DNA from 3 places in the Niveispirillum sp. KHB5.9 genome. Region 1 is predicted to be linked to each of the others. Evidence: predicted binding sites of a transcription regulator. Region 1 holds the regulator's gene; each other region holds the start of a gene.
The links. Region 1 encodes HrcA, which represses chaperone genes, less so after heat shock. Its sites were predicted from a motif close to GTTAGCACTCNCCNNNGGNGAGTGCTAAC; they were not measured.
Positions count from the first base shown of each region.

Region 2: groES (co-chaperone GroES) is a predicted target of HrcA. The motif match lies at 5,229-5,257, and genes of this name have one in related genera.
Region 3: ACM9HJ_RS17335 (putative urea ABC transporter substrate-binding protein) is a predicted target of HrcA. The motif match lies at 4,458-4,486, and genes of this name have one in related genera.

Region 1 covers NZ_JBLTYX010000023.1:47,373-55,101, forward strand. Annotated here, with positions in the region: gene rdgB (RdgB/HAM1 family non-canonical purine NTP pyrophosphatase) at 1-540, opposite strand, end outside; gene ACM9HJ_RS26310 (helix-turn-helix domain-containing protein) at 593-895, opposite strand; gene ACM9HJ_RS26315 (hypothetical protein) at 892-1,014, opposite strand; gene ACM9HJ_RS26320 (hypothetical protein) at 1,030-1,242, opposite strand; gene rph (ribonuclease PH) at 1,381-2,100, opposite strand; gene hrcA (heat-inducible transcriptional repressor HrcA) at 2,260-3,297, shown strand; gene grpE (nucleotide exchange factor GrpE) at 3,563-4,144, shown strand; gene infB (translation initiation factor IF-2) at 4,405-7,245, opposite strand; gene ACM9HJ_RS26345 (RNA-binding protein) at 7,295-7,729, opposite strand, start outside.
Region 2 covers NZ_JBLTYX010000017.1:9,252-16,980, reverse strand. Annotated here, with positions in the region: gene ACM9HJ_RS22910 (LPS-assembly protein LptD) at 1-1,013, opposite strand, end outside; gene ACM9HJ_RS22905 (serine hydrolase domain-containing protein) at 1,169-2,272, opposite strand; gene ACM9HJ_RS22900 (GntR family transcriptional regulator) at 2,364-3,023, shown strand; gene groL (chaperonin GroEL) at 3,195-4,841, opposite strand; gene groES (co-chaperone GroES) at 4,892-5,182, opposite strand; gene ACM9HJ_RS22885 (methyltransferase domain-containing protein) at 5,388-6,311, shown strand; gene ACM9HJ_RS22880 (hypothetical protein) at 6,436-6,837, opposite strand; gene ACM9HJ_RS22875 (hypothetical protein) at 7,046-7,249, shown strand; tRNA gene ACM9HJ_RS22870 (tRNA-Arg) at 7,369-7,445, shown strand; gene ACM9HJ_RS22865 (hypothetical protein) at 7,712-7,729, shown strand, end outside.
Region 3 covers NZ_JBLTYX010000010.1:109,835-117,563, reverse strand. Annotated here, with positions in the region: gene ACM9HJ_RS17360 (5-oxoprolinase/urea amidolyase family protein) at 1-61, opposite strand, end outside; gene ACM9HJ_RS17355 (urea amidolyase associated protein UAAP2) at 73-723, opposite strand; gene ACM9HJ_RS17350 (urea amidolyase associated protein UAAP1) at 740-1,555, opposite strand; gene ACM9HJ_RS17345 (ABC transporter ATP-binding protein) at 1,568-2,398, opposite strand; gene ACM9HJ_RS17340 (ABC transporter permease) at 2,395-3,216, opposite strand; gene ACM9HJ_RS17335 (putative urea ABC transporter substrate-binding protein) at 3,347-4,423, opposite strand; guanidine-I (ykkC/yxkD leader) riboswitch at 4,495-4,613, opposite strand; gene ACM9HJ_RS17330 (TIGR00645 family protein) at 4,822-5,328, shown strand; gene ACM9HJ_RS17325 (substrate-binding periplasmic protein) at 5,673-6,494, shown strand; gene ACM9HJ_RS17320 (hypothetical protein) at 6,500-6,745, opposite strand; gene ACM9HJ_RS17315 (DHA2 family efflux MFS transporter permease subunit) at 6,809-7,729, opposite strand, start outside.

The DNA of each region.
Region 1 (7,729 bases):
ATCCATCTCCCCGCAGGTGATGTCGTACCCGTCGGCGATGAAGATCGGATCATAGCCGAAGCCGTTCGTCCCCCGTGCCGGAAAGCTCACCTTGCCCTCAAGCCGCCCCTCCACCGCCTCCACATGCCCGTCGGGCCAGGCCAGCGCCAGGGCGCAGATGAAGGCGGCCCGGTCGCCCTTGCGGTCGGGTGATGCCTCCAGCCCCAGCCGCACCCGTTCCATGGCGACGGTGAAATCCTTGCCCGGCCCGGCCCAGCGCGCGGAATAGACGCCGGGATCGCCGCCCAGCCCCTCCACCGACACGCCGCTGTCATCGGCCAGCGCCGGCAGGCCCGACGCCAGAGCCGCCGCCCGCGCCTTCAGCACGGCATTGCCGATATAGGTGGTCTCCGTCTCCTCCGGCTCCCCCAGGCCCAGTTCGCCAGCGCTGGGAAAGTTCTGGACATGGTCTTTCAGCAGGGCCGCGATCTCCGGCACCTTGCCCTTGTTGTGCGTGGCGATCACCAGCGTATCGCCGGTGAACTGACGGGGTTGGGTCATGGTGGCTCCGGGTGGGGGAGGAGAGGTCGGCGAAGGGGTCCAGCACGTGCGCTTACCCCGCCAGCGCGCCGACAACCGCTTCGGGATTGTTGGCGATGACCTTCAGGTAGGATTGTGCGGCCTTATCAGGTCGGCGACGCCCCTGTTCCCAGTCCTGTACGGTGCGGGCATCCAGCCCGAACCGTTCCGCAAACTGGGGGCGGGACAGGCCAAGCCGGTTACGGATGGCGCGGACATCCACAGTATCGACCATGACCACATGCTTAACGGCACCGGTTTCGGTCCCCTTCGCATGCTGGATCGCCTCTTCCAGCGCTTCGGTCAGGTCGGTGGCAAAGGTCGCTTTCGTCATCATGAGGGCTCCCTTGCTGTGGCGTGCAGCACATCGACCAGCTTGGACACCATCCGCCGCTGATCGGGCGAAAGCGCCGTCCGCTCCCCCTTGCCATAGATCAGCAACGCATAGAGGGGCATGGTGTCATTGTAGAATTAGTAGATCACACGGGCGCCACCGGACTTGCCCTTGGCGCCCATGGCGAAACGCACTTTGCGCACACCGCCCGTCCCCTTGATCTCGTCACCAGCCAGGGGATTGACGGCCAGGAAGTCGATAACAGCCTTATGCTCTTCAGCCGACAGGATTTTCTCCGCCCGGCGCTGGAAGCTTGTCAGTTCGACAACGGTTATGGCGCGTTCAACCATCTACAGATACTGCGGCAATGCCGCAGCATCTGTCAATGCGGGTACGACTCACGCCATGTCTCGGTGATCGTAACCGATCACCGGCCTCAGTCGCCGGCGAACCAATTCCCGATGAGTCCAACTCATCGGGAATTGGTATCAAAGCCCCAGCGCCGAACGCTGCAAAGCCGCCAGTTCGCCCACGCCCTTGCGGGCCAGCGCCATCAGCGCCATGAACTCGGCTTCCTCGAACGGCTTGTCCTCGGCCGTACCCTGGATTTCCACGATGCCGCCGCGGCCGGTCAGCACGAAATTGGCATCGGCGCCGGCATTGCTGTCCTCGTCATAATCCAGGTCCAGCACCGGCACGCCCTTGTAAAGGCCACAGGAAATGGCCGCGACCTGGTCGATCAGCGGAATGGTGGACAGCGTGCCGACGCGCACCAGATGCTGGAAAGCCAGATACAGCGCCACATAGGCACCGGTGATGCTGGCCGTGCGGGTGCCGCCATCGGCCTGGATCACGTCGCAATCCACCTTCACCTGCACCTCGCCCATGGCCTTCAGGTCGGTCACGGCGCGAAGGGAACGGCCGATCAGGCGCTGGATTTCCTGCGTGCGGCCGGACTGCTTGCCCTTGGCGGCCTCGCGGTCGGTGCGGGTATGGGTGGAGCGGGGCAGCATGCCATATTCCGCCGTCACCCAGCCCTGGCCCTTGCCACGCAGGAAGGGCGGTACCTTCTCATCGACGCTGGCCGTGCACAGCACATGCGTATGCCCGAACTTGATGAGGCACGACCCCTCGGCATGGCGGGAGAAGTTGGTCTCCAGGCTGACGGTGCGGAGCTGGTCGGCCAGGCGGCCGGACGGACGGGTCATGATCTCAAGGTCCATGGTCTGGTGGAATTCGCCCGCCCGTCATAGCAATGGCCCGGCATCCCCGTCCAGCCATGCCATCACACCCCCCGCCATTGATTTGGCAAGGGCCCGCCACTAATCTCCCCTTCAGAGGCATCACAAAGGACAGCCGGCGCCAGGATGATCAGCGAGCTGAACCAGCGGTCGCGGGAGATTTTCCGCCATATCGTGGAAGCCTATGTCCAGACCGGGGAACCGGTGGGATCGCGGACCCTGTCGCGGCGCCTGTCCACCACCCTGTCGCCCGCCACCATCCGCAACACCATGGCGGACCTGGAGGAGCTGGGTCTGCTGATGGCCCCGCACACATCCGCCGGACGTGTGCCCACCGAGGCCGGCCTGCGCCTGTTCGTCAACGGGCTGCTGGAGGTCGGTGACCTGACGGAGCGGGAGCGGGAGGATATCGAGGTCACCTGTTCCGCCAAGGGCCGGTCGGTGCCGGAGGTGCTGGAGGAGGCGACGAACCTGCTGTCGGGCCTGTCGTCCTGCGCCGGTCTGGTGCTGGCACCCAAGACCGACCGGCCGCTGAAACATATCGAGTTCGTGAACCTGTCACCGGGCCGCGCGCTGGTCGTGCTGGTGACGGAGGATGGGCTGGTGGAGAACCGGGTGGTGGAGGTGCCGACGGGCCTGCCGCCATCGGCCCTGCAGATGGCCAGCAATTACCTGAACGCCCGCGTCGTGGGCCGCACCCTGGCGGAGGCGCGCGGCTTCATCCAGAAGGAGCTGGAGGAACAGCGCAGCCAGTTGGACAGCCTGACGCAGAAGGTGGTGCAGACAGGTCTGGCCACCTGGTCGGGTGCGCGGGGCAGCCAGGGCTATCTGATCGTGCGCGGCCAGGCCAAGCTGCTGGAGGATGTCACCGCCATCTCCGACCTGGAGCGTATCCGCACCCTGTTCGAGGCGCTGGAAACGCGCGAGCAGATGCTGCGCATGCTGGATGCCACAGGCAAGGCGGAGGGGGTGCAGATCTTCATCGGGGCGGAGAACAACCTGTTCTCCCATGCCGGCTGTTCGATGATCGTCAGCCCCTATGCCAACACTAAGGACCAGATCGTCGGCGCCATCGGCGTGATCGGCCCCACCCGCATAAACTATGCCCGCATCATCCCCATGGTCGACTATACCGCCAAGCTGATCGGACGGTTGATGGGTTGATACTTTGTTTCGATGATCGTGACCGATCATCGGCCTCAGGCGCCGGCGCCCCCATCCGGGGGCTTGGCTTCGCGCCGCACGAGCGGCGCGGCGGCAGTCGCCGCCGAACCAAACCCGATGAGTGGAACTCACCAGGTTTGGTTATCCCCTTGCGGGTCCGGGCATGGAACCCCAAATTCCGGGTTGCGGCATCTCGACAGGCGGCGCATTCCCGCCTAAACCAGAGGCCATCCTTATCCGTACGATCCCAAGGGCAAGTTCCGCGATGACCGACACGATCAACACCCATGACAGCGACCCGACGCCCGAGCCCGCCGCCCAGGCCGGCACGACAGAGGCCGGTGCCGATGCGGCCCGCGTTGCCCAGCTTGAGGCGGAAGTCGCGTCCCTGAAGGACCAGCTGCTGCGCAATCTGGCCGAGGCAGAGAATGTCCGCCGCCGGGCCGAGCGCGAGCGTGAGGACACCGCCAAATACGCCGTGGCCAAGTTCGCCAAGGACCTGCTGTCGGCCGCCGACAATATGCGCCGCGCCGTTGAAGCGGTGAGCGAGGATGTGCGCGCGGAGAATCAGGCCGTGGGCAACCTGCTGACCGGCGTGGAAGCCACCGAGCGTCAGCTGACCGCCGCATTCGAGCGGGCCGGCATCGCCAAGGTCGAGGCGCTGGGTGCCCCCGCCGACCCGAACTTCCATCAGATCATGATGGAGATCGAGAATACCGGTAAGCCCGCCGGCACGGTCGTGCAGGTGCTGCAGGCCGGCTACACCATCCATGGCCGCCTGCTGCGCGAAGCCATTGTCGGTGTGGCCAAGGGCGATGTTGCCCCGCATGTGAACACCAGCGCGTAATATTTTTGTGTTCCCTCAGGCGCCGGGCGCCGCCATCCGGCGGCTTGGCTTACGCGCCCATGGGGGCGCGCGGGCGCTCGTACCGGCGGCGACTGCCGCCGCGCGGCACGTGCCGCGTAGCCAAGCCCACGGATGTGGGTGCCGACGGTATGAGGCCCTGCTTCCGATCCGGCCGGGAAGCTGGTTACAGCAGGCCAGAATACAAAAAGGCCGGCACCATCTCTGGTGCCGGCCTTTTTGCTGAACGCTCCGACCCTGGATTACAGGACGCGGGCGATCTCCTCCATCTCGAAGGCTTCGATGATATCGCCTTCGCGGATATCGTCGTAATTCTCGAAGGCCATGCCGCATTCGAACCCTTCACGCACTTCGCGGACTTCGTCCTTCATGCGCTTCAGGGTCTTCAGCGTGCCCTCATGGATCACCACATTGTCACGCAGCAGGCGGACCTTGGCGCCGCGCTTGACGATGCCTTCCGACACACGGCAACCGGCGACCTTGCCGACCTTGGTGATGTTGAAGACCTGCAGGATCTGCGCGTTGCCCAGGAACTTCTCCCGCAGCGTCGGCGACAGCATGCCGGTCAGCATCAGCTTCACGTCATCGATGATGTTGTAGATGATCGAGTAGTAACGGATTTCCACGCCATCGCGCTTGGCCATGTCGCGGGCCTGCGGATTGGCGCGGACATTGAAGCCCACGACCAGACCCTTGGACGCGTTGGCCAGCGTGATGTCGCTTTCGGTGATGGCGCCCACACCGGACGTCAGCACGCGCACCTTCACTTCCGTATGCTCGGCCGTCAGCTTCTCCAGCGCACCGGAGATGGCTTCCACCGAACCCTGCACGTCACCCTTGATGACGATCGGCAGTTCCTTGGCCTCGCCGGCCTGGATCTGCTTGAACATCTGCTCCAGGGAGCCGCGGCCGGACTTGGCGCTCTCGGCCTCGCGCTTCTTGCGGGCACGGTACTCGGTGATCTCGCGGGCGCGGCTCTCGCTGTCGACCACGACCATTTCCTCACCGGCCAGCGGCACGCCACCCAGGCCCAGCACCTCCACCGGCATGGCCGGCGGGGCATCGGGCACGTTGATGCCGCGGTCGTTGACCAGCGCGCGGACACGGCCCCATTCGGAACCGGCCACGACGATGTCGCCCACCTTCACGGTGCCGCGCTTGACCAGCACGGTGGCGACCGGACCACGACCCTTGTCCAGCTTGGCCTCGACCACCACGCCTTCGGCGGTGCGATTCGGGTTGGCCTTCAGCTCCAGGATTTCGGCCTGCAGCAGGATGGCTTCTTCCAGCTTGTCCAGGTTCAGACCGGCCTTGGCCGACACTTCCACATCCAGGACGTCGCCGCCCATGCCTTCCACCACCAACTCGTGCTGGAGCAGTTCCTGGCGGACGCGGTCCGGCTTGGCGGCCGGCAGGTCGCACTTGTTGATGGCGACGATGATCGGCACGCCCGCCGCCTTGGCATGGCGGATGGCCTCGATCGTCTGCGGCATGACGCCGTCATCGGCGGCCACGACCAGCACCACGACGTCGGTGACGTTGGCACCACGGGCACGCATCTCGGTGAAGGCCGCGTGGCCCGGCGTATCGACGAAGGTGATCTTCGCGCCGGACTTCAGCTGCACCTGATAGGCGCCGATATGCTGCGTGATGCCACCGGCCTCGCGGGCCGCGACGTCGGTCTTGCGCAGGGCGTCCAGCAGCGAGGTCTTGCCGTGGTCGACATGGCCCATGACCGTGACGACCGGCGGACGCGCCACCAGATCCTCGGAGCGATCCACATCGCCCTTCACGCCGATTTCCACGTCGCTCTCCGCGACGCGCACCGGACGGTGACCCAGCTCCTGCACCACCAGCTCGGCCGTGTCGGCGTCGATGGTCTGGGTGATGGTGGCCATCACGCCCATGCGCATCAGGGTCTTAACGACATCGGCACCGCGTTCGGCCATACGGTTGGCAAGATCGCCGACCGTGATGACTTCCGGGATGATGACGTCGCGGGTGACCTTCTGGGTCTCCTGCCGGCCAAACATGCGCAGACGCTCACGTTCGCGGGCACGCTTGGCGGCGGCCATTGAACGGCCGCGGCGGCCTTCCTCGTCCGACAGGGCCTGGGAAATGGTCATCTTGCCGCCGCGACGCTTGTCGTCGACCTTGGCCTTGACCGGGGCGGCGGGCACCTTGGGGGCGACCTTGCCGGGACCGCCGGCCACCTTGGCGCGGCGGGGACCATCCTCTTCCTCGAAATCGCCGGGGCGCGGCGCCACGCCGCCGATGGGCGGACGGGCTGCGGGCTGCTCCTGCGTCGTGGAGGCAGGTCGATTGCCGGCCGGACGGGCCGAACGGTCGTCATCGCCGGCCGCCGGGGCGGCATGGCGGGAGCGGCTGGTTTCGGCACGGGCGGCGGTTTCGGCCTTGCGGGCGTCCTCGGCGTCCTTGCGGCGGCGCTCGGCCTCCGCGGCGGCAGCCTTCTCGGCGTCCTGGATGGCGCGCAGCTCTTCCATCTCGCGACGGCGGACCGTGTCCTCGTCCAGCGGCTCGGAAGCGCGGGCAGCGGCATCGGCCTCAGCGCGGGCGATGGCCTCGGCGCGGGCACGGGCGGCAATTTCGGCCGCAACGGCGGCTTCCGCCTCAGCGATGACGCGCGCTTCGGCTTCGGCAGCCTCCAGAACCGCGCGTTCCTCCGCCTCCTCGGCCGCATTGCGCAGGACGCGCAGACGGGTCTCGCGCTCGGCATCGCTCAACTGGCGGGGCGCATTGCCACGCAACTGCGGACCACGGCCACCGGCCGCACCCTCAGCCGCACGACGGGCCGCAGCGCCGCCATCGGCAACACCAGGAACGGCGCCCTTCTCGATGATCTTCTTGCGCTTGACCTCGACCGCCACTTCCTTGCCGCGTCCATGCGAGAAGCTCTGGCGCACGGTGCCGGAAGCACCGGCACCGGCACCTGCGCCACCGCTTGCAGCTGGCTGTGCCGGGGCCGCCGGCTTCGGCTTGTTGGCCCCACCCAGTCCAAGCGTCGGGCGACCACCCAGGGTCAGCACCTTCTTGTCGCGGTTCTGGTCGTTGGTATCGCTCATCCCTAATCCGACAGTAAGCCGTTGAAACCCAATACGTCCGCCCAAAGACTCAGGCGGCCGTTCCGCCGAGTGCGGAAAGCCGTGCAACTTCGCGGCGGACCTGCTTCGCCAGCGGACCCGCCGCCAGCACCACATGCACCGCCTCGTCCCGGCCCAGTGCCGCACCCAGTTCCGCCCGGTCGAAGACATCGACCAGCGGCACACCCAGCGCCTGCGCCAAGGCATGCAACTTCGTCCGACCATCGTCGGATCCGTCGCACGCCTCCAACCACAACCCTACACTCTTTTGGCCCGCACCGCCCGCCCGGCCGATGAAACCGGAACGCAATGCAGCCTGTACCTTCTCGAAACCCGCAATGGCACCCCCGCCCTTGCGGGCGAGACCGATCAGGCCCAAACCCCGCCGACGGATCAGACGGCGCGTCAGCGCCAGCAGATCCGGGACGGGCTTCACGCCCTGCCGGGCGGCCTTGGAGAAAAGCCC
Region 2 (7,729 bases), on a different contig from region 1:
CGGCTATAGTCATACCGCAGCAGGTGGGTGTTATCGGTCACGCGCTTGACGTCGAAACCCCAGCGCCAGTTCTCATCGATGTCGAAGCGGCCGGTGCCGAAGATGTGGCCGCGGAAATCCTTCTTCTCCACCACGCCGGCCGCCGTTTCCCGCGCGCGGTCGGTATAGACCGCACTGCCCGACAGGGTGATGGAGCCGCTGGCCAGACGCTGGCGGTATTCGCCGCCCAGCAGCAAGCCGTCCTGGGTGCTGGGCGTCACCTCCAGGGTGAAGTCCTTGCTCTCATCGATATCGTAGAAATAATAGATGCGGGCATAGGTGCCCAGGTCGGAGCTGATGCCGCCGCCCGGCGTCAGGAAGCCGCTGCGCCGTTCGACCGTGGGGTCGGGATGGCCGAAGAAGGGCAGCCACATCACGGGCACGCCCGCCACCTCCAGCGTCGCGTCGCGGTAATTGACGTCGTGGGCCTGCTGGTCATGGGTGATGCGGGCCGCCCGGATCTGCCAGATGGGCGGGCGCGTCGGGTCGGTGGCGCAGAGTTCGCACGGGGAATAGACGGCATTCTCCATGCGGGTATAGCGGCCCTCGCGCCGCTCCCCCTGCAGGGCCGCGAATTTGGAATTGTCGGACATCAGGATGCGGACCTGATCCACGAAGCCCTGCTGCAAATCGTCTGTCAGTTCGGTGTAGTTGGCGAACATCACCTCGCCCGTCGGCTCCAGGATGGAGACATTGCCGGACGCGGTGACGACGTTGGTCTTCTCCGAGAAGCTGACAGAATCCGCCAGCAGCAGGCGCCCGCCCTGGCTCAGTTCCACCTTGCCGCGGGCGGTGATGATGCCGAGGTCTTGGTCGTAATCCACGCTGTCGGCGGAGAGCAGGACGGGCTGACCGGTTTCCTTGGACGGTTTGCCGGCCGGTGCCGGCGCCTCCTGGGCCAGCACCGTGCCGGACAGGCCCAATGCCAGCGCCGTGGACAGGAGCAGGCGACGATAGGTCCGGGCAGAGTGCATGTTCAACAGCGTCTCGGGTTTCGATCGACGGGTGCTAGCTTGTCCCCGACGCTGGGTGCGCTGTCAACTGATGCAGGCGGGTGGGCAGGTGGGACTTCAACGCCCTTGCCCCGGTGCATGCGCGGATGAATGTCGGTTAAAACGCCGATAAGGGGCTATCCCCCGATCGCCGCCAGCACATGATCGGTGAGGATGCGTTCGGACAGGGCGTGGGCGTCCCGGACCCGGAAATTGGTGGTGGTGATGGTCACGACCATGCGTAGCCGGGGGACCACGATCACCTTGTTGCCGCCCATGCCGTTCATCAGCCAGGCCTGCTCCTCGCCCTTGGCCGTCTTCAGGCGCTTGATCCACCAGAGATAGCCGTAATCCGTCTGCTCATCGACCTGGGCCTGGGCGCTGGTCGAGATGCGGACCCAGTCGGCGGAGATCAGGCGCCGGCCGTGCCAGACGCCGCCATCGAGATAGAGCTGCCCCAGCTTCAGCAGATCGCGGCTGCGCAGGCCCAGGCCACCACCGGTCATGGCGGTGCCGGTCGGCGTCACCTGCCATTCCACCGGGCCGAACTCCATGGGGCCGAACAGGCGGGCTTGAGCGAAATCCTGGATATTCTGTTTGGTCGCGCGCTGGATGACGGCGCCCAGGGTCACCGTGCCGGCGGTGCAGTAGCTCCAGCTGCGGCCATGGGGCGATTGATCCGGGGGCGTGGTCCAGGGCGGGAAGCCCTTGATGGGCAGGTCGAGCGTGAACCGCACCCAATCCTCGATCAGATACATCCGCTCCTCATTCCCGCGCGAGAAGGAATTGCTGTCGTCGCATTCCAGCGGGGAACTCATGGTGAGGAAATCCTCCACCGTGATCTTGTCCTTGCGCGGGTCGGGGTTCTGCAGGGGCCGGAGTTCCGGGAAGAAGGGCGTGACGGGTGTCTTGACGCCGGCCAGCGCGCCGTCGGCGATGGCCAGACCGACCAGCATGCCGGTGACGGTCTTGGTCGCGGATCGCGTGTTGCGCGGGGCGTCGCGCCCGCCCTCATCGAAATAATGCTCATAGACCAGACGCCCATCGCGGGCGATGGCGACGCTGGTGATCTTCTGGAAATCGCCCTTCCCGATCGCCGCCGTCATCGCGTCCAGGCGTGTCGGGTCGAAGCCGGCGGATGCCGGATCGGCCGTCTCCCAATCGCGGGGCGGCGATTGCGCCGCGGCCGTCATCACGGCCAGGCAGCTCAAACCGATCGCAAGCCATCCCGCAGCTTTCATCTTCGCATCCTTCCATCCGGCCGGCAGCTTCCGCTGGACCTCCGACCATGTCTGTGTTCTGTATACAGTATATGAATGAAGAGACCAAGTGATGTACGGGGTGGAGCAGATTTCGCGCAGCAGCGTCAGTTCCAGCGTGGCAGCGTCCATCCGCGCCATGATCCTGGATGGGCGGCTTGCCGATGGGGAGCGCATCAACGAGGTCAAGCTGGCGGCCGCGCTGGGCGTGAGCCGCACCCCTCTGCGCGAGGCGCTGAACAGGCTGGCATCGGAGGGTGCGCTGCTAAGCGTGACCGGTCATGGCCATACCGTTGCGCCGCTGAGCGTGGCGGAGTTCGACCAGCTTTATGACATCCGGCCGATCCTGGACCCCGCGGCGCTGGCGATGTGTCCGTTGCCGTCGGATGAGCGTCTGGCGGAATTGGCGGCGGTGAATGCGGAATTCCGCAGGGCGGATGATGGGGAACATGCCATCGACCTGGACAATCAATGGCATCTGCTGCTGCTGGCCGACTGTCCCAACCGGGTTCTGGTGGGCATGATCGAGAGCATCATCGCCAAGACCCGGCGCTATGAACTGGCCCTGTTGCGGGAGCGGCCGCACGTCCAGGCGGCGGGCGATGACCATGACCGCATCATGGATGCGCTGGGGGATGGCGACCGCGATGGTGCGTGCGATCTGCTGCGGCGGAACATGCAGAGTGGGAAGCAGCCGGTGCTGGCGTGGCTGAGGGCGCGGGAGGTGTCGTAGGTCAGGTCGAGGCGGAGCCGAGCCCTGACAAACGACGGTGCCGGTAAATGTCAGGGCTCGGCTCCGCCTCGACCTGACCTACCTGTTGTGCGGCACCAAACAAAAACCCCCGGCGGATCGCTCCGCCGGGGGTCTTCGCATTCATGCCTGTTCGGCTGAACGACCTTGGACTTAGAAGTCCATGTCGCCCATACCGCCCATGCCACCCATGCCGCCGCCGGCGGGAGCGGCCTTGGGGGCCGGCTTCTCAGCGATCATGGCCTCGGTGGTGATCAGCAGGCCGGCGATGGAAGCGGCGTCCTGCAGAGCGGCGCGCACGACCTTGGTCGGGTCGATGACGCCGAACTTGAACATGTCGCCATATTCGCCGGTCTGGGCGTTGAAGCCGTGGTTGGTGTCAGCCTGCTCCAGCAGCTTGCCGACGATCACCGAACCGTCGAAGCCGGCATTCTGGGCGATCTGACGGACCGGGGCCTGCAGGGCCTTGCGGACGATGTCCACACCGAACTTCTGGTCGGCATCGGTCGTCGCCAGGGCTTCCAGGGCCTTGGTTGCGTACAGCAGGGCCACGCCGCCGCCGGCGACGATGCCTTCCTCGACCGCGGCGCGGGTGGCGTGCATCGCGTCGTCAACGCGATCCTTGCGCTCCTTCACCTCGACCTCGGTGGCGCCGCCGACGCGCAGAACCGCAACACCGCCGGCCAGCTTGGCCAGACGTTCCTGCAGCTTTTCACGGTCGTAGTCGCTGGTGGTCTCTTCGATCTGGGCCTTGATCTGGGCGATGCGGGCGGTGATGTCGTCCTTGGCACCCTCGCCGTCGACGATCGTGGTGTTGTCCTTGCTGATCGTCACCTTCTTGGCGCGGCCCAGCATGTCCAGCGTCACGTTCTCCAGCTTGATGCCCAGGTCTTCGCTGATGACCTGGCCGCCCGTCAGGATGGCCATGTCTTCCAGCATAGCCTTGCGACGATCACCGAAGCCCGGAGCCTTCACGGCGGCGATCTTCAGGCCGCCGCGCAGCTTGTTGACGACCAGCGTGGCCAGGGCCTCGCCTTCCACATCCTCGGCCACGATGACCAGCGGACGCGAGGACTGAACGACGGCTTCGAGAACCGGCAGCATGGCCTGCAGGCCCGACAGCTTCTTCTCGAACAGCAGGATGTACGGGCTTTCCAGGTCCGCGATCATCTTGTCGGCGTTGGTCACGAAGTAGGGCGACAGGTAGCCGCGGTCGAACTGCATGCCTTCGACGACGTCCAGCTCGGTCTCCAGGCTCTTGGACTCCTCGACCGTGATCACGCCTTCGTTGCCGACGCGGGCCATGGCCTCGGCGATCTTGGCGCCGATGAAGGCCTCCCCATTGGCGGAGATGGTGCCGACCTGGGCGATCTCGTCGTTGGTCGTGACCTTGCGGCTGCGGGCCTGGATGTCGGAGACGACGGTGGCCACGGCCAGGTCGACGCCGCGCTTCACATCCATCGGGTTCATGCCGGCAGCGATGGCCTTGGCGCCCTCACGGACGATGGCCTGGGCCAGCACGGTGGCGGTGGTGGTGCCGTCGCCGGCCAGATCGGCCGTCTTCTGCGCCACTTCCTTGACCATCTGGGCGCCCATGTTCTCGAACTTGTCGGACAGTTCGATTTCCTTGGCGACCGAGACACCGTCCTTGGTGATGCGGGGAGCGCCGAAGCTCTTCTCGATCACGACGTTGCGGCCCTTCGGGCCCAGGGTCACCTTCACAGCGTCAGCCAGAATGTCCACGCCGCGCAGCATCTTGGCGCGGGCGTCGGAGCCGAACTTAACTTCCTTGGCAGCCATTGCTCTATTCCTTTGAATTCTATGGGTCAGGCAAGATCAGGTGATCCGACTCAGGCGTTCAGGACGCCCATGATGTCGCTTTCCTTCATGATCAGGTATTCGACACCGTCGATCTTCACCTCGGTGCCCGACCACTTGCCGAACAAGACGCGGTCGCCGGCCTTGACGTCGAGCGCCACCAGCTTGCCGGCCTCGTCGCGGGCACCCGGACCCACGGCGACCACCTCGCCCTCCTGGGGCTTCTCCGACGCGGTGTCGGGGATGATGATGCCGCCGGCCGTCTTCTTTTCGGACTCAACGCGCTTGACCACGACGCGGTCGTGCAGCGGACGGAACTTCATGGGGTCTCTCCCTGATAAGGCAAAAGGGGTTGGGCGTGAGCCTGTTGTTAGCACTCATGCCCGGTGAGTGCCAGAGAGCTAATCAACCCGACCCCGACTGTCAAGGATGGTGGTGTCATATTTCGATGACATTGCGGGTGCCCACATCCGTGGGCCTGCCGTTCGGCCGGTTGCCAGCGCCGGCCGGGCGGAGTATGGCAAGGGCATGAGCGACGCCGATACCATGTTCCTGTTCGACCGCCCCCTGATCCGCCAGCGCCGCGACCGCGCGGCCGGTGAGATGGGCACCCATGACTTCCTGCTGCGCGAGGTGGCGGAACGGCTGGGGGAGCGGCTGGACATGATCCGCCGCGATTTCCCCCGCGTCCTGAACCTGGGCTGCCATGGCGGGGAGGTGGAAGGCGTGCTGAAGGGCCGCAACGCCATCACCCGGATGGTGCATGCCGACCTGTCCCCCGCCATGGCCCGGCTGGCCGGGGGCAATACCGGCAGCCCGGCCTTGGCCGCCGACGAGGAGGCGTTGCCCTTCGCGCCCGGCAGCTTCGACATGGTGATATCCAACCTGTCGCTGCATTGGGTGAACGACCTGCCGGGGGCGATGATCCAGGCGCGCCAGGCCTTGCGCCCCGACGGGCTGTTCATCGCCGCCATGCTGGGCGGCGACAGCCTGTTCGAGCTGCGCCGGTCGCTGATGGAGGCGGAGATGGAGGTGACGGGTGGCGTATCGGCCCGGATCAGCCCGATGGCGGGATTGCGCGATGCCGCCGGCCTGCTGCAGCGGGCCGGATTCGCCCTGCCCGTGGCGGACATGGATACGCTGACCGTGTCCTATCCTGACCCGTTCCGCCTGATGCGCGATCTGCGCGGCATGGGTGAGGCCAATGCCGCCCTGTCGCGGCTGAAGCGGCCCACAAGGCGGGAAGTGATCATCCGGGCGGCCGAGCGCTATATGGCGCTGTTCCGGGAAGAGGATGGCACCGTGCCGGCCACGTTCGAGGTGATCTTCCTGGCCGGCTGGTCGCCCGATACGTCGGTGCAGCAGCAGCCGGCCAAGCGCGGCAGCGCCTCGCACCGGCTGGCCGAGGTGCTGAACAGCATAGAGCATCCGACGGGCGTGAAGCCGCACTGAGTGTTTTGTTCCAGAGTGTTTTGTTCCCTCAGGCGCCGGGCGCCGCCATCCGGCGGCTTGGCTTACGCGCCACGTGGCGCGGGCCGGCGGTCGCCGGCCTTTTCGGTTCCCCCGGCTGCTTCGATCAGGGGATCAGGGTCACCGGTTCGCCATTGGCGGGATCGGCCTTGACGATGCTGACCGGGGTGTCGGCGGGCACGGACAGCTGATAGGTGACACCACCCGAGAGATAGGCGAAGCAGGCCAGGCTGACGGTGCCGTCATCCGTGGGCTGGCGCATCAGGGGGCATTGCTGGCCGCCGATCGACAGTTCGCGCAGCTTGCCGGCATGGGAGGCGGGGAGAGCCAGTTGGATGCGGTGCACGCCTTCGCGGCCGGCGGTATAGTAGCAGCGGCCCGCCACGGTGGCGGCGCACCCTTCCTCCGTCCGGTCGGTTGCCGCCTGTGCGGCGGAAGAAAAGGGCGCAAGGGACAGCATCCCGGCAAGTATGGCCAGGAATGCAGACCCGCGGATCACGGAAAACATTGGAAACCTCACGCAATCACATTGATGACCGCCCCAGACCTGAATAGGGCAGGAGGCGGGTGGAAATCAACCCCGAGCGTGTAGAGCAAGTGTCATACCCAAGGTGGGTAGCCCGGACGGGGGAGGGCGCGGGGGCTTCAAGGAAAGGCGTGACGGCGCCGGCCCGGCATGTTTAAAGGGCCGTCGGAACCCAGCCACGGAAGCGACCATGCCGTCAGAAGAAGATATTGTCGAACGCCTGCGCCGCCGCGCGGCCAGGGCCCGCGACCGCTATCCGGAGGACGCAGACGATCCCGCGACCCTGGTCGGCGGTCTGATCCAGGATTACGAAGCGGCGGCGCAGGAGATCCAGCGCATGCGCGATGCGCTGAAAAGCCTGTCGCGCGAGGCGCTGCGGGCCATGCTGGGCTGAAAAGGCCGAATGATTCCCGTGGGTTGATGGTAAAACACATTTTTTGCGACGAAGCATTTGCACAGCCCCGGTCGATGCGCTATGGTCCGCGCCGCCCGGGGATAGCCCGGTGCCGGTATGGACCCGTAGCTCAGCTGGATAGAGCGCTGCCCTCCGAAGGCAGAGGTCGCACGTTCGAATCGTGTCGGGTCCGCCAATTTTATCCAATAAAATCAACGATCTAGAAAATCGCCTCTCTAGACTGGTTGGCGGGTGTCACCACGCTCGGGTAAAACTTAGAAAACCGACATCATCATGTCACCGACCATGTCACCATCACGGTGATGCGGGCGGCGTTCGTGCTGCCTGATCCATGGGTACGAAATCGGAAAATGAGTGCGGTTCCGTACCTTCAGGGATGAGGCGACAGGGCTTACCTTCAGGCCATCAAGTTCGACAACAAACACTTGAAGGTGACATGAAATGAAGAAGTTTCTGCGC
Region 3 (7,729 bases), on a different contig from region 1:
GGGTCTTGATCACCCGCGCGCAGATCTCGCCACGATTGGCGATCAGGACCTTGGTGAACATGGGTGTCTCCCTCACGCTTCCCAGACCAGCACGCGGATGGGCGTGGGGTCGAAGCCGTTGCAGGGATTGTTGACCTGGGGACAGTTGGAGATGACGCAGAGCAGATCCTGCTCCGCCACCAGCTCCACATAATCCCCGCCTGACGACACACCATCGGCGATGGCCAGGGTGCCGTCGGGATCGATGGGGACGTTCATGAAGAAATTGATGTTGGGCACGATATCACGCTTGCCCATGCCGTGACGGGTCACGGCGATCAGGAAGTTTTCGCGACATGCATGCATATATTTGGTGTGATGGCCGAAGCGGACCGTGTTGCTCTCGCACGAGCAGGCACCGGCCGAGGTGTCATGGCTGCCGCACGTATCGGCCACCATCCGGGCCAGCACGTTGCCACGGTTGGAGTAGAGCATCGAACCCGGGCCGATATAGGGCGTGCCCTGGGCCAGCACCGTATCCTGGGCGCTGTAACGCTCAGCGAAATCGGCAAGGGCGTAGAACAGCGTATCGACGGCCTGACAGCCCTCGCTATCCACGATGCGGATCACCTGGCCCTTGCGCACCACGCCGGACCAGGGATGTTCGGCGGCGATCACCTCATCCAGGATGGCGGTGGCAATGTCGCGGGACGACAGGACGGGGGTGAAGCTGCTGTTGCTCATGTTTCTTCCTCCCCGCTCAGGCCGACAGATAGGCGTCGGTATTGACGAAGCCGCGCGCGGCTTCCGCCGTGGCGGTGCGGCACAGATCATCCGCACCGGCGTCGGGCGCGGTAAGGATGGTCAGTTCCACCGGCGATGGTGTGACCGGTGACGCCAGGGGGTGGGGTGTGTTCGAGATGGCGACGATCAAATCCATTTCCGCGCGCAGCGACACGAAATCACCCGGCTGAACACCGGTTGCATCGAACGCAAATTTCCCATTACCGGTCACGGTGACGGGCGCGAAGAAGCTGATGCAGGGCGGGATGTCGCGCTGGGTCAGGCCATGCTTGCCGGCCGCCAGGATGAAATTGTCGCGCGCATTACGCATGCCGCTGTCAGGCCCATACACCCGCGCCACGCTGGCCGGGGTGGAGCCGCCGACCAATGTGTCATGCTTGCCGCAGCTATCCTCCACGATGGAGAGCAGCACCCGGCCCATGTCGGAGAACAGGACCCGCCCCTTGCGCAGTTCCGCCGTCCACTGGATCTTGATCGTGTCGGCATGATTGTAACGTTCGGTCGGGTCGGCCAGGTTCCAGGCCAGCAGCGACACGCCCGGCGTGGCAGCCGGGTTGGCAATGGTCAGCACCTGTCCGCGCCGGATGACTCCGGTCCAGTACCAGCCGCCGGGCAGCGTCTCCGACAGTTTCACGCTGTCTGCGCTGGGCGGAGCGGCGTCGCGTTTGGTGGGCGGGGGCAAGACCAGTGGCGCACGGCCGGAGGCGGCGGATTTCAGTTCCAGGTAACGGGCGCGGTTGGCGGCGATCTGTTCAGCGGTTTGGCGGGGCATGGTGGCTCCCTCTCACGCGGCGTCGGCCGGGTCGTCCCGGTCTGGTTGCCCGTCATCACTGGCCGGGTCGTCCCGGCGGGGCGGGTTGGGGTCTTTGCCGAAGCCGGGATTGCCCGCCACGCGGCGGGGCCAGACCTCGATATCGTTGGTGATGCTGGCGCCATAACGCAGCCGTTCTTCCGGCAGGTTGCGGCGGCGGTCGAAGGCGATGACGCGGGTGGCCAGATGGAACGCCTCCGACAGATCATGGGTGACCATGACCACGCTCATCGGATGCTCATGCCACAGCTTGCGCATCAGCTTGTGCACATCGGCACGGATGCCGGGATCGAGCGCGCCGAACGGTTCGTCCAGCAGCAGCACCTTGGGCTTGGCGATAAGGGCCTGGGCCAGGGCGAGACGTTGCTGCATGCCGCCGGAAAGCTGGGCCGGATATTTGTCGAGCGCGTTGGACAGGCCGACCTCGGCCAGCAATCCCGCCGCTTCCTCCTTCGCCCGGGCGCGGGCCGACCCGAACAGCCGGCCGAAAACGCCGCCGCCCTTCAATTCCGCGCCCAGCAGCACATTGCCGAGCACGCTCAGATGCGGGAACACGGAATAGCGCTGGAAGACGACGCCGCGGTCGGGGCCGGGTTCCGGCGAGATCGGCACGCCATCGATCAGGATTTCTCCCTTACTGGGCGTCTCCTGCGACAGCAGCATGCGCAGGAAGGTGGTCTTGCCGCAGCCGCTCGGGCCCACCAGGGCCACGAAGGAACGGGGGGCGATCTCCAGATTGATCCGTTCCAGGACCACCTGCTCACCATATTCCTTCCAGACATCGCAGACGGAGATTTGCGTCATGCTGCGGCCCTCGCATCCTCGAACCAGGGGAAGGCGCGGCGTTGCAGCACCCGCAGGGCGAAATCCATCAGGAAGCAGAGCAGGGTGATCCAGGCCACATAGGGCAGGATGACATCCATGGCCAGATAGCGGCGGACCAGGAAGATGCGATAACCCAGGCCGCTTTCGCTGGCGATGGCTTCGGCGGAGATCAGGAACAGCCAGGCCGGCCCCAGGTTCAGGCGGATACTGTCGATCAGGCGGGGCAGTATCTGGGGCAGGACGACGCGGATGGCGATGGTCCAGCTGTTGGCCCCCAACGTCTGGGCCTTGATCAGCTGCTGGCGTGGCAGATCATCGATCTTCAGCATCAGGTCGCGGATCAGGCAGGGCAGGACGCCGACGACGATCAAGGTGACCTTCGACGCCTCGCCCAGCCCGACCATGATGAACAGGATGGGCAGCACGGCCAGCGGCGGCACCATCGACACCACGGTGACGAAGGGGGCGAACATCGCCCGCATATAGGGCAGCAGCCCGGCCGCCAGCCCCACCAGCAGCCCGCCCGCCGCCGCGATGGCCACACCCGCCGCCAGCCGCGCCAGGGAGGCGCCGGTATCCAGCCACAGCAGGATGTTGCCCGTGCGCTTGTCCGGGGTGAAGGCCATGCGGTCGATGGCATCGGCGAAGGAGGCCAGGCCCGGCAGCAGCTTGTCCGCCGGATTGTCCGCCAGCCGTACCGCCGAGCCCATGGCATAGGCCACCAGCACCGCCAGGAACGGCAGTGCGGCCAGCAGCATCCAGCCTGCCCGGTCGGGCTTTCGGTTGATCAGGCGCATGGGGGTTCCATGGGAAAGAGGGAAGGGCCGTAGGTCAGGTCGAGGGCGAAGCCCCGAGCCCTGACAAGCGACGGTGCAGATGAGTGTCAGGGCTCGCCAACGCTCGACCTGACCTACGGAGCGCTTCCGGTTACAGTTTCCCGTCCGCGGCGGCCGCCATGTAGGTGTCGGTGAAGCGCAGCTTCACGAACTTGGCGTTGCCGTAGGTGACGCCATCGGGGAACTCGATGCCCACGGCTTCGGCCGACGGCGCGCCATTGCCCAGCAGGCCGTGGTCGAACAGGAAGCCCGCCACCTTCTGCATGGTCGCCTTCGGCTCGCTCCCTCGCACGAAACCCAGGGCGTCCTTGGGGGTGTAGAACATGCGGGTGGCCTTCAACTGGCTCTCATAGCCGGCCAGATCGGTGCCCGACGCCTTGCCCATGGCGGTGCGGGCAGCGGTGCCGGCGGGGGTCTGGGCGGACATCATGGCCATCGTCTCGTACCAGATGCCGGCCAGCGCCTTGCCGAAAGCCGGATTGTCCTTCAGCACATCGCTGTTGGCCACGGTCAGGTCGATGATCTCGCCGGGGATCTGGCTGCTGTCGAACACCTTCTTGGCGCCGGGCGTGGCCAGGATTTCCGCGACCAGCGGGTTCCAGGTGACGACGGCCGACACATCCGCCGTGGACCAGGCGGCCACCATGTCGGCATCGGAGGTGGAAACCACCGTGACGTCCTTCTTCTCCGTCAGCTTGGCGCTCTCCAGCGCGCGGGCCAGCAGATAGTGGGACACGGAATATTCCACCAGGTTGACCTTCTGGCCCTTCAGATCGGCCAGCTTGTCCTTGCCCTTCAGGATGACGGCGTCATTGCCGTTGGAGAAGTCGCCGACGATGACGGCGGTGGTGTCCACCCCACCGGCAGCGGGGATGGACAGCGCGTCCATGTTGGTGACGGTCACCGCGTCGAAGGCGCCGGCCGTGTACTGGTTGATGCTTTCCACATAATCGTTGAACTGCACCACCTCGATCGAAATGCCGTACTTGTCGGCCCATTTCTTCACGATGCCCTGCTCGGCGGCATACTGCCACGGCATCCAGCCGACATAGATCGACCAGGCCAGCTTGAAATCCTTCTTCGGTGCGGCAAGGGCCGGCATCGAGAGCAGCGAGGCGGCAACCAGGCCGGCGGTCAATTTTCCAAGGAAGCGGCGCGTCGTCATCATCAACCCCTCAAAGGTTTCCAAAACCGGTTTGGGGGTTGGCGGAGACCGGAAGAGGGCGCCAACCCACCTCGATCTCCCGGGCTTTTATCCCGCCGTGTACCAGACGGGGCCAGCGGACCGGCGGCGTCTGGCGGCAGCTCTCGGACCAGTCACCGTGTCATCCACGGCCGGAACCCTAGCCACCTTTACTGCACCGCATAGCAGCAAGGGGCGTGCCAGCCGGAAAGCCGCCGGAACGGGCGCCGATAAAGCGGCAACTGGCGCGATGAAGGGCATTCTGCCTGCCGGTCATGCCCAATCCATGGGCAGTTGCAGTGCAGCATCCCGATGGTTGACAGGCCCGGCTGTTTGCTTCATTGCCACGCCATGCCATCGCCCGTGACGGAGCCCTCATCGTGATCGAACGCCTCATCGAACGCACCCTCTATGCCAGCCGCTGGCTGCTGGTGCCGATGTATCTCTGCCTTTCGGTCGTGCTGGTGGCCTTCACCTGCCGCTTCGTCGTGGAACTGGTACATCTGTTCGATTACGCCCTGTTCGGGGAGAGCGAGGCCGACCTGATCCTGGCGGCCCTCAGTCTGGTCGACCTGACCCTGGTGGGCAGCCTGGTGGTCATGGTGATGATCAGCGGGTACGAGAATTTCGTGTCGCGCATCGAGTTGGACGAGGGTGACGAGAAGCTGTCCTGGCTGGGCAAGCTGGACAGCGGCACGCTGAAGGTGAAGGTCGCCGCCTCCATCGTCGCCATCTCCTCCATCCACCTGCTGAAGAGCTTCATGGATGCCGACAAGGTGACCAACGACAAGCTGATGTGGCTGGTCATCATCCACCTGACCTTCGTGGTGTCGGCCGTGCTGATGGGGGCCCTGGACAAGCTGTCCTTCGGAGCCAAGGCCAAGGACTGAGTTTTCGTTTCCTCAAGCGCCGGCACCGCATCCGCGGTCTGGCCACCACGCCGCATGGGCGGCGCGGTGCCAGTCGCCGCGTAGGGCGGGTCCAACGGCTCGCCATCAATTGGTCCCAAGCCGGGCCACGACGCCCTTGCCCCGGTGGGCCGTGCATCGTTCCATATCGGGCTCGCCTATCTACTGTTCCATGCCATCGCGCGGCGGGCAAAAGCCCGATGGGGTGTGACCGATTGTTTCAGGGTTGCAATGTTTCCCCCAGGTCCAAAGAAATTTATTAAAAAACCCCTAAAGGTGGGATATGTGATCGCGACATGTCCCTGACGGGGAAAGGGGGAACCGGGATGACCGGTCTGTTTGCTGGTGTGCGATGCTTGCTGGCGGTCATTCTGGCCGCACTGGTGTTATTGCCGCCGGCCCAGGCCCAATCCCTGATCTTCGCCTTCGGTGACCATAACGAGGCACCCTTCGCGCTGGTGGAGGGCGGGCAGTTGAAGGGCGGTTTCGCCCTGGAATTCGGCAAGGCGGTGGCGGCCCGTCTGGGGCGTGAGGCGGCGTTCCGCTATGTCCCGCGCAACCGCATCACCGCCGAACTCCAGGTCGGCAATGTCGATGCCTATTGCCTGGCGGCCCAGGCCTATTATCCCGCCTTCGGGCCCGACCGCTTCACCCGGTCCCTGTTCGCCGACCATGACATCGTGCTGCTGTCGGCGGGCCTGCGCGGGGAGGCGGACCTGTCCAGCTTGAAGGGGGCCCGTGTCGGTGCGGTGCTGGGCTTCCTCTATCCGCCGGAGGTGGAGGCGATGTTCGCCGATGGCAGGGCGGAGCGCATCGATGCCCGCAATGCCGAGGGCAATCTGCGCAAGCTGCAAGGCGGACGGCTGGATGCCGTGATCCTGCCCCTGGCGGCCTGGCGCCAGGCCCTGGCGCGGGATCCGTCGGTGGCGGGTGCCGTACGGCCCGACACGATCCGGATCGCAAGGCGGGAGCGCACCTGCCTGATCAGCCCGGCCAGTACCGTCACGGTGGCGGAGATGGACGAGGCCATCCGGTCGCTGACGGATGACGGCACGCTGCCTTCCCTGGTGCGTGCCATGGGGCTGGAACCGATCGGGGCGGCCGCTCCCCTGTCCGCCGCGACGGCACAGGCACCGGCACGGCGATAGGGTTTTCAGTCCAGCAACCCGTCGATATCCGTCATCAGGCGCTGGCGGCGCTGCACGACGGGGGCGTTGTCCGCGGCGTCGGCCGTGCCATCGCCAGCAGGCTCCACCGCCAGATCCTCATCGGCCAGCACGGCGGCAACAGCGGCGCGCACCTCCTCCCGCCGGTCTGCCGGTACCCAGAATTCCAGCCGCACCAGCCCCGCGGCCTTGCGCCGGGCACGTGCCCTGATTTGCCGGATCGCGTCGCTCATCCCGTCACCTCTTCCGATGGGATCAATTTAATGCAACCTCCATGCGAATGGGAAGCGTGGTGGTTATTCCATCGCGGCATGCGCATCGGGGGCCATCGCATTCTTCGGTTTGCGCAACAGCAGCAGCAGCGGGATGGCCGCCAGGGTGATCACCATCATCATCTGGAAATCATTGAGATAGGCGATCATCGCAGCCTGCCGGTTGACCATCAGGTCGGCGGCGGCCAGCAATTCCGGTGCCGCCTGCCCCGCCATGGCCAGCGGGCCGTCGATATTGGGGTTGAACGGGCTGACATGGGCCGCCAGTTCCGCATGGTTGACCTGGGTGAAATGGGCCAGGGCGGAGATGACGATGGAAACCCCTAGGCTATTGCCCATGTTGCGCACCAGGCTGAACAGGCCCGCCGCCTCCGCCCGGTCTTCCGGGGCCAGAGTCGCGAACGCCATCGCGGAGAGCGGCACGAAGACCATGCCGATGCCCAGCCCCTGGATCACGCCCGACACGATGATGGGGGTGCTGTCCATGATGATGGTGAAGCCCGTCATCATATGCAGCGACCAGCCGGTGACGCACAACCCCACCAGGATCAGCAGGCGCGGGTCGACCACCCGCATCAGCCGCCCCACCATCAGCATGGAGACCATGACGCCGATGCCGCGCGGCGCCATCACCATGCCGGTGGTGATGGTGGGATAGCCCATCAGCCGTTGCAGCATGGGCGGCAGCAGCGCCATGGCGGCCAGCACCACGATGCCGACGATGAAGATGAACACCAGCCCCAGCACCAGATTGCGGTCGCGCAGCAGGTGCGGCGGCACGAAGGGCCGCTGCGCCGTCAGCATATGCACGCCGAAGGCCCAGAAGGCGGAGATGGAGACACCCAGTTCCACCCAAATCTCCGGTGAGGCGAACCAATCCAGCTGTTCGCCCCGGTCCAGCATCAGCTGTAAAGCACCCACGCCGATGGACAGCAGCGCGAAACC